3 regions of the Brevibacillus sp. NPDC058079 genome follow, and region 3 is predicted to be linked to each of the others. Evidence: predicted binding sites of a transcription regulator. Region 3 holds the regulator's gene; each other region holds the start of a gene.
What was found. The regulator LexA, encoded in region 3, represses DNA repair genes until DNA is damaged. The targets are predictions, from matches to a motif close to CGAACATATGTTCG.
Positions count from the first base shown of each region.

Region 1: a site for LexA is predicted at 2,719-2,732, ahead of ACFVS2_RS09555 (YhjD family protein). Genes of this name have one in related genera too.
Region 2: a site for LexA is predicted at 2,004-2,017, ahead of ACFVS2_RS08010 (YhjD family protein). Genes of this name have one in related genera too.

Region 1 covers NZ_JBHVSO010000002.1:649,224-653,480, reverse strand. Annotated here, with positions in the region: gene ACFVS2_RS09575 (ankyrin repeat domain-containing protein) at 1-162, shown strand, start outside; gene ACFVS2_RS09565 (hypothetical protein) at 704-1,423, opposite strand; gene ACFVS2_RS09560 (matrixin family metalloprotease) at 1,475-2,104, opposite strand; gene ACFVS2_RS09555 (YhjD family protein) at 2,750-3,115, shown strand; gene ACFVS2_RS09550 (helix-turn-helix domain-containing protein) at 3,171-3,380, shown strand; gene ACFVS2_RS09545 (hypothetical protein) at 4,106-4,252, shown strand.
Region 2 covers NZ_JBHVSO010000002.1:290,209-294,465, reverse strand. Annotated here, with positions in the region: gene ACFVS2_RS08020 (YolD-like family protein) at 1-224, opposite strand, end outside; gene ACFVS2_RS08015 (DNA polymerase IV) at 221-1,462, opposite strand; gene ACFVS2_RS08010 (YhjD family protein) at 1,459-1,842, opposite strand; partial or broken gene ACFVS2_RS08005 (Y-family DNA polymerase) at 2,095-2,247, shown strand; gene ACFVS2_RS08000 (hypothetical protein) at 2,954-3,799, shown strand; gene ACFVS2_RS07995 (MvdC/MvdD family ATP grasp protein) at 4,065-4,257, shown strand, end outside.
Region 3 covers NZ_JBHVSO010000001.1:1,403,153-1,407,409, reverse strand. Annotated here, with positions in the region: gene ACFVS2_RS06335 (SOS response-associated peptidase family protein) at 72-332, shown strand; gene ACFVS2_RS06330 (DUF4269 domain-containing protein) at 329-904, opposite strand; gene ACFVS2_RS06325 (DUF456 domain-containing protein) at 1,013-1,498, shown strand; gene lexA (transcriptional repressor LexA) at 1,549-2,172, opposite strand; gene yneA (cell division suppressor protein YneA) at 2,335-2,673, shown strand; gene ACFVS2_RS06310 (DUF896 domain-containing protein) at 2,750-2,947, shown strand; gene crcB (fluoride efflux transporter CrcB) at 3,044-3,409, shown strand; gene ACFVS2_RS06300 (HelD family protein) at 3,448-4,257, shown strand, end outside.

The sequences.
Region 1 (4,257 bases), on a different contig from region 3:
GCTGTTATTGAAAAACAATATGAAGTCGTAGATTACTTACTTCTTAGCAAGGCTGACCCGAACAAGAAAGATAATTACGAACAGTCACCACTCAAAACTGCCATGGAAATAAATGATAAAAAACTGATTGAGTTGCTCCAACGTAATGGGGCTATTGAGTAAACAGGCACCGATCTAGGTGCTTTTTCTTTTGGAAAGCAAGGTTGTAAGGTTAATGAACGAACGGTTGACATATCTGACACTTTTGACGGTTTTTGCAAGCAAATCGATAAACGCTCTATACTAAGGCTACGCACGATGAATAAGCCGCTCGGGTAATTTGAAGTGCACCCCCTAAAGTAGACATTTGAACTTTAGGGGGTGCACTTTTATGTTAGCAAAGAAAGGGCAGAAGTTTAAACGTTACGGTGAAGAGCTTCTTCTTCCATCTCAAATCGGAAGGGTTCTACCTGTATGATATCCGAAGTCTAGACGAGGCACAAAGGTGAATTGAGGAGTGTATTTAATTTTACAATCAAAGTCGGTCACAAAGAAAATTAAAAATGCTAACGCCTGTTGAATTCAGGCGTCAGCTATCGACCTACCGGTGGGGGGTATTCTTACTGTCTACTAAATGAGGTATTCATCACAATAAGCAGAAGTTATTTCTTGACGAATTAGGCAGCAAATTTGCTCAAAGGGTATTTATCAATGGAGTGTCAAGCTAGTTATTGACTATACGTTCAACTTCGTTTGTAAGCTCAGAGATATTTTCTCCTGAATAATTTTCTTGCAGGAAAAAAAGATTATTATGTTTATTACCATGTTCTATTACTTCCAATGAAACTTGGGATACAAGGGTGTTCTCGTCATTAATCTTTATTTTTCCTTGAACTGACCCTACTATGTTATAAACGTCATCTTTATCTTCTGTTAAGAAAACAAAATATTTATTTCCTTCTTTCATAGGTATACTTCCTTCAATGCCTACCGATGTTATTCTGGGTTCACCAAGATCATCATTCACTTTAGATCCTCGCTTTCCTGCGAAATATTTGGCCACCTCTCTTTCATCGAATTCCCCTCCAGTTTCCAGTACAGATACTGTATCATCTATCTCTACATCACCTTTATAGACTTTAGTTAATCTTAATTCAGAGACTGTATATACATCTAGTCTTTCATAATTAGCGTTATTTTCTTGAGAAATAACTTCAGCTTCGGCTATGATATCTGCATTTTTAGCTAGACCCTCCACGTTAGTGAATGTCTCGGTAAACATTGCTTCACCAGAAACTATTCTATAATCTGAATCACTGGAATAAAGGAAATTTTGATTTTTTAAGTCGCCTATATAGTAAACAGCAAGTCCTGCAATTGTTATAAAACCAATAGTAGCTAATGCTATTTTTTTTGTGGATTTTAAATTCTTAATGCTAATCATTAGTATTCTCCTTCCAAACACTTGATAAATTGGTGTTGAAATATAAATTAATTAGGGTCCATACAATAGTGCTGCAGCTTTAATAGCATCATCATCGGGATAATAGATTCCCCATTTAGTCCATGGTGTTGAATCCGCATACATCAGGGTATCACTGTGAAAATCAGTATGAGCGATTCCGATGGCATGACCCATCTCATGAGCAATCATAGCTTGGAAAACAAGTTCTTGTTCTCGTGCAATCGGTAAATTATAGGCTTCACTATCTATTTTGTACTTATCGAAATCTTTTTGTCTAAGAATTGTTGTAAATTCATACTTTTCATTCCATGGATGGACTTGTCTATTTCCACGAAAAAACATGGTTACTCCAAGTACCCCTTTTTCATAAGTGTATCCAGTGAAGTCCATAATTGAGTCATTTTTAATACCCGTTAATCTCCATTTAACCCCAGTGTTTCCGGTGTTGTTTGTTTCATTCCAATCTGCCACTGCTGATTTAATCAGCATTCCTTGTTGACTATTCTCCTCATCACTCATCCAGTATTTTTGGTTATTAATATGAACATCATACTTATAACCGAAAATATTAAAAGCAAGGGCTTCTTTTTCGAAAATCGTGTTAAGCCCTAAGACTGCTAAGAGGACATAAAAGATTGGTATTAAGTATTTTTTTTTCATAATCTAATTTCTCCCTCATCTAAATTGAACTAATTTTATTTAGGATAACGTGCTGAAGAATGTATTATAGGAACCCCTTTTTTTGGTACATTTATCCTAATTTTCATATATTACTATATTTAGTTAATTTAGTAAAATGTAACATTGTGTATTTTATTGTATATTTCTTGTCGAAAGCTAGAATATGAGCATGTTGAATTGGTAACCGTTTTATTAGTTGTTTCAAAAAGAAGTTATCATGATAAGCTCTAACATCTATGTAATCAATTTCATAATTGCTTTTCTAAAAAAAGCTTAGACTGACCCTGCTGTTTAAACTGTCCACTTTGTAAAGATCACTTCTAAAAAAGCTAGGCAACGTTAAGAAGATGATCTCTGTATTGAACAGTTTTTTGTCCCACTCCTTCATGTTATTGTTAACTCTATTGAAAGGAGTGTGCTTTCCAGTGATACCATCGTTCTATTTCATCGTACCTTGGTGTGAAGCCAGTACAATTGGAGAAGTCGCATTCCTGTTTCCAGACTTACCACCTCGACTTTATGTGCAAGTGCGGAATATTTTCGGATCGAACGGAATTCCCATTGAAAAGTTTAAAAAGTGATCACATAATATAAGAACAAAAGTTCGCAAGTGAGGTGTTTGCTGTGGAGGCAAATGAATTAGTCATGGGGTGGCTAATTTGGCATCAAGCCGTTAAGTATATCCAGCACGATTTGGCGAAAGTGGAGTCATTAGACTTAAAAATTCCTAACCTCGGAATGGCTCTTCTTCGACAGGTCGGGAGCCTTGCCTTTAAAAAGAAGCAGGAAGCAGCAAAAGAACTGCAATCAAAGGGCATACGAGTTGTGAAGGAAAAGAATGAAAACAGTGAGGTTCTGATCGCATGGGCGAAACGTGGTCAAGTGGACATTCTTTGCGTGCATGAGTTAACCCTACAGCAAGAAGGACAGGGGCGTATTGAAGAGTTGATGGAAAATATTGTTGAAGTAAAAAGGAGCCTGTCGATTTAGTCGATGGGTTTTTTATTTGTTCAAGTTAATCAAACGATTCGACATATACATACAAATGGGAGAGGATAATAATATGAAAAATAGTATTAACATTTTGGAATCTTATCCAGATGTGCTAGATGTAAGGGACATAAAGCAGATAATGAACATTGGACAGCGCCAAGCGTATGAACTTTGTAATTCAGGCCAATTCCATATAGCAAGAGCTGGAACAAGAATTAAGGTAGCAAAAAGTGTGTTTCTTAATTGGTTAGAAGGGAACTAAGAGGAGTGAATATCTCCCCTTAGTTGGCATCAAAAGTGGGTGGCAAAATGGGTGGCGAAATATCGGAAAAAGCAGTATTTCTAAGGTTAATAGAGGTTAATTGATTACCTTAGAAACGTTGATGTTATGCGATTTAGGATATGAAGGGATAAGAGGGGATACGGTGATGTCTTAATTGACAGGGTGGGGGTCGCTGGTTCGAACCCAGTCCGGATCACCATAGTATGAACGTTAGAACCCTTGAGAAATCAAGGGTTTTTCTTATATCCTCGTCCAACCACTCTGACAACATAATCCTTCTACGTTGTCGCTTGACAACATTTTTCAACTTGTGGCGTATATCATGAAAACGAATGGCTGGGAGTCCGCTTTTCTTCGTGATTCGTTCGTAGTGTTGCAGCAAGTTGAGAGGGTCTTGTGGACTATGACTCACAATCAAAAGATTATGGAGCAATTGAGGCTTACCTGAAAGCAGCAGTCAACGAGCTGCCCTGTTATTCGGTCCGTGTATAGGGCCCTTACGCTGTTGTATAGGAAATGGCGAACGGGGAGCCTGCAAACATTACTGGCAGACTTATGCCTGGAGCAGGGGCAAGTTCTCGAAAGCTGCTAACCTCTATCAGTACCAAAATGGACAGGCGCTCGCAGGGCACATAGTAGACTACAAAGATGCCTTGGGCGGCGAGGGCAGGTGGAATACTAGTCCACCTGCTGTGGAAAAACCTGTGAACAAGTTTGACAAGCAATCGGCAGAGGAAGTAATCGCGATTCTCGGTTCGGTCTGGATGGCAAGCGATAACGATCCAGAGGTCAGGGAAGTCGCTCACTACGCTGCTAATGCTTTGCGTGATGCAGCAAACATATCCAAATAATAGTG
Region 2 (4,257 bases), on a different contig from region 3:
GCTATTTTTTCCTCAAACATGTCAAATAAGACGATTTTTATTTCTCTGCCGGTAAACATCGATTCAGAAATCATATGTGCAAAGAGTTCCGTTTCCTGTCCGTCTAACAATGGACGGGTCTTTTTTTTCAAATTTTGTTGATGCTCAAGATATGCTTCCTTGTGCTCTGGAAGCATCATCCGTGAAGATTCAAACAAGCCATTACCTTGCAGCTTTTTGCTCATTTATAGTGGCCTCCAATTTTTTGAGAACGATCTTTTGCTTGACCTGCTTTTGTTAGGGATACTGCTCGCATAATCGATGCATTTCCAAATCTTTGCTTAATCATATCGGTGGTCTTTTCCAATGCAAGCTTCTTCTCACGGTCATCGAACAAAACTAACTGAAATTCCTCATCGCTGACAAGTTGACTTAGGCTTACTCCGATACTGCGTATAGGAGATCCATCCCAGTGTCGCTCTAACAACATGGTCGCAGCTTTGTAGACATCACCTGTAAGACTTGTTGGGTCAGTTAATGTCATCTGCCGATGAAACCCCGTGGGACGATTGAAGTCTGCTCCCCGGCAACCTACGGATACAACCCATCCCATATACCCCTTGGCACGGCATCTTTGGCATACCAATTCTGATAGTTCCAAAAGGGGAACTAAGATTTCTTGCAACGTGTAATAATCTCTCGGTAACGTTATTTGATGACCGATCACTTTTTGGTGGTTATGGGTGTTTGGACTTACCGGTGAAGAATCTATGCCGTTAGCGATACACCATAGAACTTCTCCGTTAATACCCCATTTGCGTTTTAGAGTGGTGAGAGAGGTATTTGCCAGATCACCGATTGTCATGATGCCCATTCGGGTGAGATGTTGTGTCATTCTTGATCCAACCATAAACATTTTGTTCACCGGTAGTGGCCAAAGTATGGTTGGGAGATCCACCTTCGAAAGGGTAAAAATACCTCGTTCATTTTTTTTTGCGAAATTATCGCAAGCCATTTTACTTACGACTTTGCAGTAACTAATCCCGATCCTTGTGCGGACGCCTGTCTCGTTCATCACTCTTTGCTGAATGTTTTTAGCAATCGTGACGGGGGAGCCGAAAAGCTTCAAACTAGCCGTTATGTCGAGGTGCTGTTCGTCAATGCTATATGGTTCCACTAGATCTGTATAAGATTGTAGAATTTCGGTAATCTGAAGAGATACCCGAATATATTCCTCCATACGGGGCCGAATCACAACCGCCTCTGGACACTTAGCAAGAGCTTCTCCCAACCGTTCTGCCGTTGTAATACCATGTTTTTTGGCTATGGGACAAGCAGCTAGAATAATCCCTGATCGCCGCGTAGGATCACCGGCAACAACAAGCGGTTTATTTTTATATTCAGGATGAGCTGCTTTTTCCACACTCGCGTAAAAAGATTGGCAATCTGCCAGCATAATGACTCGATCTAATTGTTTACTCATGAGTTTATTTCACCAGCCAGATCAATATTTAAATATTCGCTTAGCTTTTTCTCCACTTCAGCTTTCACTAAGCCCCGTAGCATTGAAAATTGGTGATGATAACCGCGACATAAGTACCTTGCTTCTATACCGAGTTTAGTCCAGTTTTGTTCATACACTTTTATCCCATGTTTATTCAGATATTTGCGTATTCCCAATAAATCGATAGTAATCAGGTCTTGTACATGGCGTAAGGTTCTGGCATAAATAGTAGGCATTTTTAACGGTACAGAATCCAAAGTTTTGATATCCTTTTCCAAGATATCCAAAATGATGGGGAGAAGAATGTACTCTTTAATGAATTGAGATTCTTCTTCAGTTTGCAAAGGGATTTGCGTCATCCTAATTGCTTCTTTGCTACTAGGGACAAGGATAGAATACAACTTCGATTAAAATAGATGGTTTCAACGCTACGGCAGCCTTGGTGCTTTTCTAAATTCCAAGACATAGAATCACCCTCCGACAAGAACGTTTGTTCCCTTTGTTATTGTATACAGAATACCGAACAAATATTCCTGTTTCAAGAGCACATTTTTTTCCAAGGTCAGTGACTTATTTGGTTTACTTATCATGAACAATAAAATGAAAACAGAATCGACGAGCAGTTTCTCGACGTGACAGGCAGCGTCCATCTGTTTGGTGATCCGTTGCAGATGGCTGCACAGATTCGGCAGCGCGTCTGGATGGAGACGGGAATCAACTGTCGGGTAGGCATCGGGGAGAACAAGGTACTGGCCAAGATGGCCTGAAGACCGACGAATATATATGTACATAATTTAAAAAAGCAGCTATAGCAAGGGATATTAGACATTTTCGCCTGTACATTATTCAATAGCAATCCAACTACTTAGCACGTCCAAATAAGTGGTTTAGTTCCCCATGGTTCTGTAAAATAACATAATATTTATAAGTAAGGTATTTTAATAACAAGAATATAGAACGCTTCTGAATGATCGGAATGGGATAGAGGAACTAAGGTGTATTGATAAGTGAGAATATGAGAAGGCTGCCAAAATGGTAGCCTTCTCATATTCTCAAGAAAGAGACAAAAGATTGGAAAAGCATATGAACCGAATGTGTCATAAAATAGATTATCAAAAGAGGGCAAGAGCTACTGAGTAGTTGTTGATTGATTGATTATTGTAAAATTACACCATAGGATTAAGCATATATAAAAGAAATTATTCAAAAGGGGCGATTACAATAGGATACTGTATCTATTATAAGAAAACTGACCAATTCTTACACTTCGATAAAGAAGAACACATAATACCAGCAGGTTTAGGTGGAATTCAAACACTTAAGAAAGGTACTGTATCAGACGAAGCGAATGAGAAGTTTTCAAAATTAGAAACAGTCGCATTAAGAAATTCGGCTATTGCTGTTAACAGAAGAAATTTTGGACCAGGAAAAAGGGGGAGCTTAAATGTAAAAAAGATAAAATCTCCAATTATGCGCTTGCTAAAACAAGAGGGAGAAGACGCTTTAGAATTTCTATTGGGATTTATATTCGCAGGACAATCATATATTATCCCACAAATAGTACTTAATTTTGACGATGAAGAGAATACGGTTTTCCCGATGTATGTGTCTACAAATTTAAATGAACAATCAGTTGAGCATTACCACATCTCATTAAACAAAAAACTCACACAATTTTTTAAAAATAAGATAAAAGTATATAAATTAGTACATATGTCATATCCGACAAAAAAGCATTTTATTGTAATAGGTTATTATGGAGAGAAATGGTATGCTAGCACTTCTCATAAAACAATAAATATGGACTATTTAGCACATGAGTTGTTGTTGCCGATGCTAATGATGCATGAATTAAATCATTTCAGAGATTTAGCTAAACCACAAAATTTCAATCAATCGGTTTTTAAATACACGGACCAAATGGATACAGATTTTAATACTTTCTTTTTTCTGTATCTTAAAACGGCTTTTAATGCCCTCACTTTTTTTAAAGGAACAAACTATGTATGTAATGAGATTTTTGATGGAGTCCGTGAGAGTATTATCAATTTAAGTAATATATCTAAATATATTGAATCAGACCAAGCTAGTACAAATTCAGAAATTGGCGCATATGTGAATAACTTTCCTGATAAATCTCATTATGTGATTTTATGTACAAAAGACAATTGTCTATTTGCATATGTAAGCTTTTATGGTGAGTTCCCTGGAAAAGTGAAACTAACAGATAATTACCAAGGTGAAGAATTTAAAGAAGGGCTTATTTGTGATTGGCAGAACAGAAAAGAGTTTAGACTAGAGAGGTTCCAAACGTGAAGATAAAAGTATAAACATCCACTGTATATATCATTTTTACGGATGAGGGTAAGTACCATTGAGATAAATCGCTGATTTTGGAGGGGAAAAATCTATTGCTTAGAGTCTTTTTTTAAATCGCGATGCAGACGGGGAGGTTAGTACAATAAGTGAATGCTTTGCCTTTACATATGTTTGTATAAATGCCTGTATTTCTAGCTAAAATGATATAATTGCCTCTAAACGGGTAGTTAAACAGCTCGTATTAAATGGTAGGGTGATATTGTTGAAAGCAATACTGATAGTGACTAGTACACGAGATTTGACCGCGGATTATATAATAAACCGTTATGGATCTTCTGTCCCATTCTTTCGTCTCAATGTCGACAGACTTAAAGATTATGATATCAAATTTTCAAATCGGGATTCTTTCTTTCAAATTTTCGGTAAAAACGGTAATTTAAGTGAATGTGATATCG
Region 3 (4,257 bases):
CACTTCCTTGCAACAAGATATGCATCTCAAACGTATACTAGCGACATAATTTAGGTGTTACACCATAGAAAATGTCGAATAAATCAATACTCAGTACGATTTTGTTGACATTTAATAAAAATGAGCGAATGCCTGTCATCTTAAAGAAAGATGATGAGGAATTATGGCTTGATCGGGAGAAGTATGATCGGTTGCAGCTCCAGTCGCTGTTTACCCCCTACGATTCCAGCAAGATGATGGTATATCTGGTATCCGCCAAAGTGGGCAGTCCGAAAAATGATGATCCTTCCTGTATTCAAGAAGTAGAGATCGGCTCTTTGCTTGAAGATTAATCCTTTCGCAGGAGCTGAACTTTTTGTCGTAATTCCTGTTCGGTTAACGACTCCAAATGCAACAATGCCTCGTATGGATCATCACCCGGAATATGAAAGTATCGAGCAAATGCAGGCTCTGTTTTGATGCCGCTTTGCTTCAGAGCTCTAATATGTTGGCATGCATCCAAGCCTCCTATGTCTAGCAAACGTGCTTCGATGTCCATATGACGATAGGCATTTTGCTTTTCGACAGCTACCGGTTGAGCAAACAATTCAAACCAAAAGTCAGCTGTGAAAAACGAGATAACGCACGTGGGAGTACTTTTTATATCTAGGTGTGTCACTTCAAATCCGGGTAAGCAGCCAAATGCTGTACGCACAGCCTGCTCAAACTGTTCCAGATCATGACTCTCGCAAATAATGTCTAGATCGCTTTGCTTGACGTCAATGTCTAAAGGGATGGTTCCGGCAAGCACTGGACGGTAATCGGATAGTACTTCCATGATGTGCGTCTGTTTAATCGCTTCCCACGCCGCTTTTTGGCGCATCGTTCCTCTGCCCAAATAAGAGAGATCATGCCAATTTCTCAAGAGACTACCTCCATGTCTACTTTCTTTTAAAATAGTTTAGACAAAAGTGAATAAGTACGCAACGAAATCGGTAATCACTCGTATACCTAGATGAAGGGAGTGTAGTAGATGGAAATATTTTTGTGGGTAGTGGTTGTGTTATTGTTCTTGCTAAGCATCGCAGGAATTTTTTTACCTGTTTTACCTGATACGATATTACTGTGGGCGGGCTTTTTGCTCTATCACTTTTTCATTGCAGATCCGGGAGCGGGATTGCCCGCATCCTTTTGGTGGGGAATGGTCGTTCTAAGCATTCTGCTTTATGGTGCTGACTTGCTGACGAACATGTACTTCGTGAAAAGGTACGGAGGGTCCAAGTGGTCGTCCATTGCTGCTGCGGTCGGAATTATCCTCGGGATCTTCGTTTTCCCACCGTTTGGTATGCTGATCTTGCCGTTCGTATTCGTCGTTCTGGTAGAGTTAATGGTGCAGAAGCAGTCGATGGAGCGAGCAGTGAAAGCGGGCGTAGGCTCACTGATCGGATTTTTGGGTAGTGCGGTCGTAAAAGTCATATTGCAAGTTACGATGATCATCTGGTTTTTTGTCGCCAGATAACATATAGAAAACGAAAAGGACAGCCGAGGCTGTCCTTTTTTACGTGGAAACTAGTGAATGAGTCGATATACACCGATGACTTTACCGAGAATGGTGACATTCTCCAGAATGATCGGTTCCATTGTGGCATTTTCCGGTTGGAGACGAAAGTGGTTCTTTTCTTTGAAAAATCTTTTGACGGTCGCTTCGTCTTCTTCTGTCATGGCTACGACAATGTCACCATTGTTCGCTACGTGCTGTTGGCGAACAATTACGTAATCTCCGTCGAGAATCCCGGCATCAATCATACTGTTCCCGGAGACGCGCAGCATATAGACCTTGTCAGAAGTCACGATATTGTCTGGAAGCGGGAAGTACTCTTCCACATCCTCAATGGCAGTGATCGGTTGTCCAGCGGTTACTTTTCCGATTACTGGAACACGGACGACAGAGTCTTCGAAATTGTCTTGAAAACGATCTTCATCTGATAGCAATTCGATGGCACGAGGTTTGGTAGGATCTCGACGAATGAGGCCTTTTTTCTCTAAGCGTGCCAAATGCCCATGTACTGTTGAGCTGGAAGCTAGTCCAACAGCCTCACCAATTTCACGTACAGATGGCGGATATCCTTTATCACGAACTTCCTTTCGTATGAACTCGATGATGGCTTGTTGTCTACTCGATAATTTTGACATAGAAAGACACCCCTGATTTCTCGAACATATTTTCCTATATTATACCATGGGAGCTTGCGTTCGACAAACATAAGTTCGATTCTTTGTTGACATGAACATATGTTCTCATTTATCATGAGGTTACAAATGATCAGAACGTATGTTTGCGAGGAGGCCATTATTATGAATTCATCGACAGCACGAAATCGTTTCGAGAAAAAAGAAGAACGTCGAGTTCGTTTTGGTATCACGAGAGGACAAGCTCTCTTGTTTCTTATAACATTTACTCTCTTTTTTTACTTATTGACCGAACTAGTGTTTGCTTCTTCGCCAATGGAGGAGCCACAAGGAATAGAAGTAACCGTACAATCTGGAGATAGCCTATGGTCGTTAGCTGTTCAATACAATACAGATCAGTATATGGATGTTCGCGACTATATAATAGAGATTAAGGATGCGAACGGTTTAGAGAGCAACAGGATTTACCCAGGTCAGACTCTCATGCTTCCTGATACTCCGTAAGTGTTCGGCTGTCTTGCGGGATCATTCGAATGTGGTATAATGAATCGGCACTACTACAGAGTGGGAGGAACCAGCAGTGGTATCTGACGCAGAAATTAAACGCATTAACGAATTGGTCAAAAAATCTCGCGAAGAAGGTTTGACCGAAGAGGAAAAGCTCGAACAAAAAGCATTGCGCCAAAAGTACATTGACGCCGTTAAGCTTTCATTGAGAGCAAATTTGGATTCCATCCGTTATGTGGAAGACCTTGAAGAAAATAAGCCAAAACAGTAAGATAACAATTACTGATACGACAGACATCCTCGCTTGACGCTAGGGTGTCTTTTTCTGTGACATACATAACGCTTTGATATTCAGGGAGGGAAAGCGGTGGCGTGGATAGCTGTGGCGGTTGGAGGAGCAGTTGGCTCACTTTTGCGCTACCTATTGTCTTTGCTCGCGAATCAGCCGGGATGGCCGTGGGGAACTTGGATCGCCAATGTTTGTGGATCTTTGATCATCGGCATCTTGTTCGTGCTGGGGAAAGAACGTGGCATTTTATCTCCGACACTCTATCTTTTATTTGCAACGGGGGTCATGGGAGGATTTACGACGTTCTCTAGTTTCTCCTTGGAAGTGGTTTCTTTTTGGGGAGAAGGTCACCTGTTGCGTGGCACTTTGTACGCTCTTCTCAGTTTGGGAGTCGGACTACTTTCTTGTGGGGTTGGAATATGGTTGGCTAGGCAATGGTCTTAATACGTTCAATGACACGATACATGTGAGGGGGAATGAATGTGAGTACACAGCATCGTGATTATGAATTGGAACAAAAAAAGCTGGATGAAACAATTTCAGCGATCGACGAAGAAATGGAGCAGCTTCGCAATGAAATTCGCGAGGCAACAGATGACTATGTGAAACAGGTCGTTAACTATAAAAAGGCTAAGGATTTGCGCTACCTCGAAGATCAAGGTCGAGAGAAGCCGTATTTCGGCAGAGTGGATTTTTTGAAAGATGAGATCTACGAGCTGGATCAGGTATACATAGGAAAACGAGGAATTGTACGCAGCGATACGTTTGATTCTGTCGTCGTGGATTGGCGCGCGCCTATCGCCAGTCTTTATTATTCCGGTGAGAGCAAAGACGCGTTTTACCGGATGGGACGCGAAATTGTGCGTGGTGAAGTTCGATTAAAGCGTAATTTTGCGATCGAAGACGAAAAGATCGTCGGCATCTATGATGGAGCGGTAAAAGAAACGATTAACCGCGAAATGGGGCATCCCGACGAATTTTTGCAAGAGGGCTTCATCGATGAATTTTTGGCAGCCAATCTGAATCAGGCGAACGATAGCAGGCTAAAAGATATCGTCGCTACGATTCAATCCGAGCAAAATGATATTATCCGGGCGGAAAAAGAACGGCCCATTGTTGTGCAAGGAGTAGCGGGGAGCGGAAAAACGACCATCGCGCTGCACCGACTATCCTATTTGATTTATAACTATCAGGATTCCATGATGTCCAAAAAGTTCATGGTGTTTGCACCTAACCGGATGTTTCTTACCTATATATCCGAGGTTTTACCTGAACTCGGCGTGGATGACGTT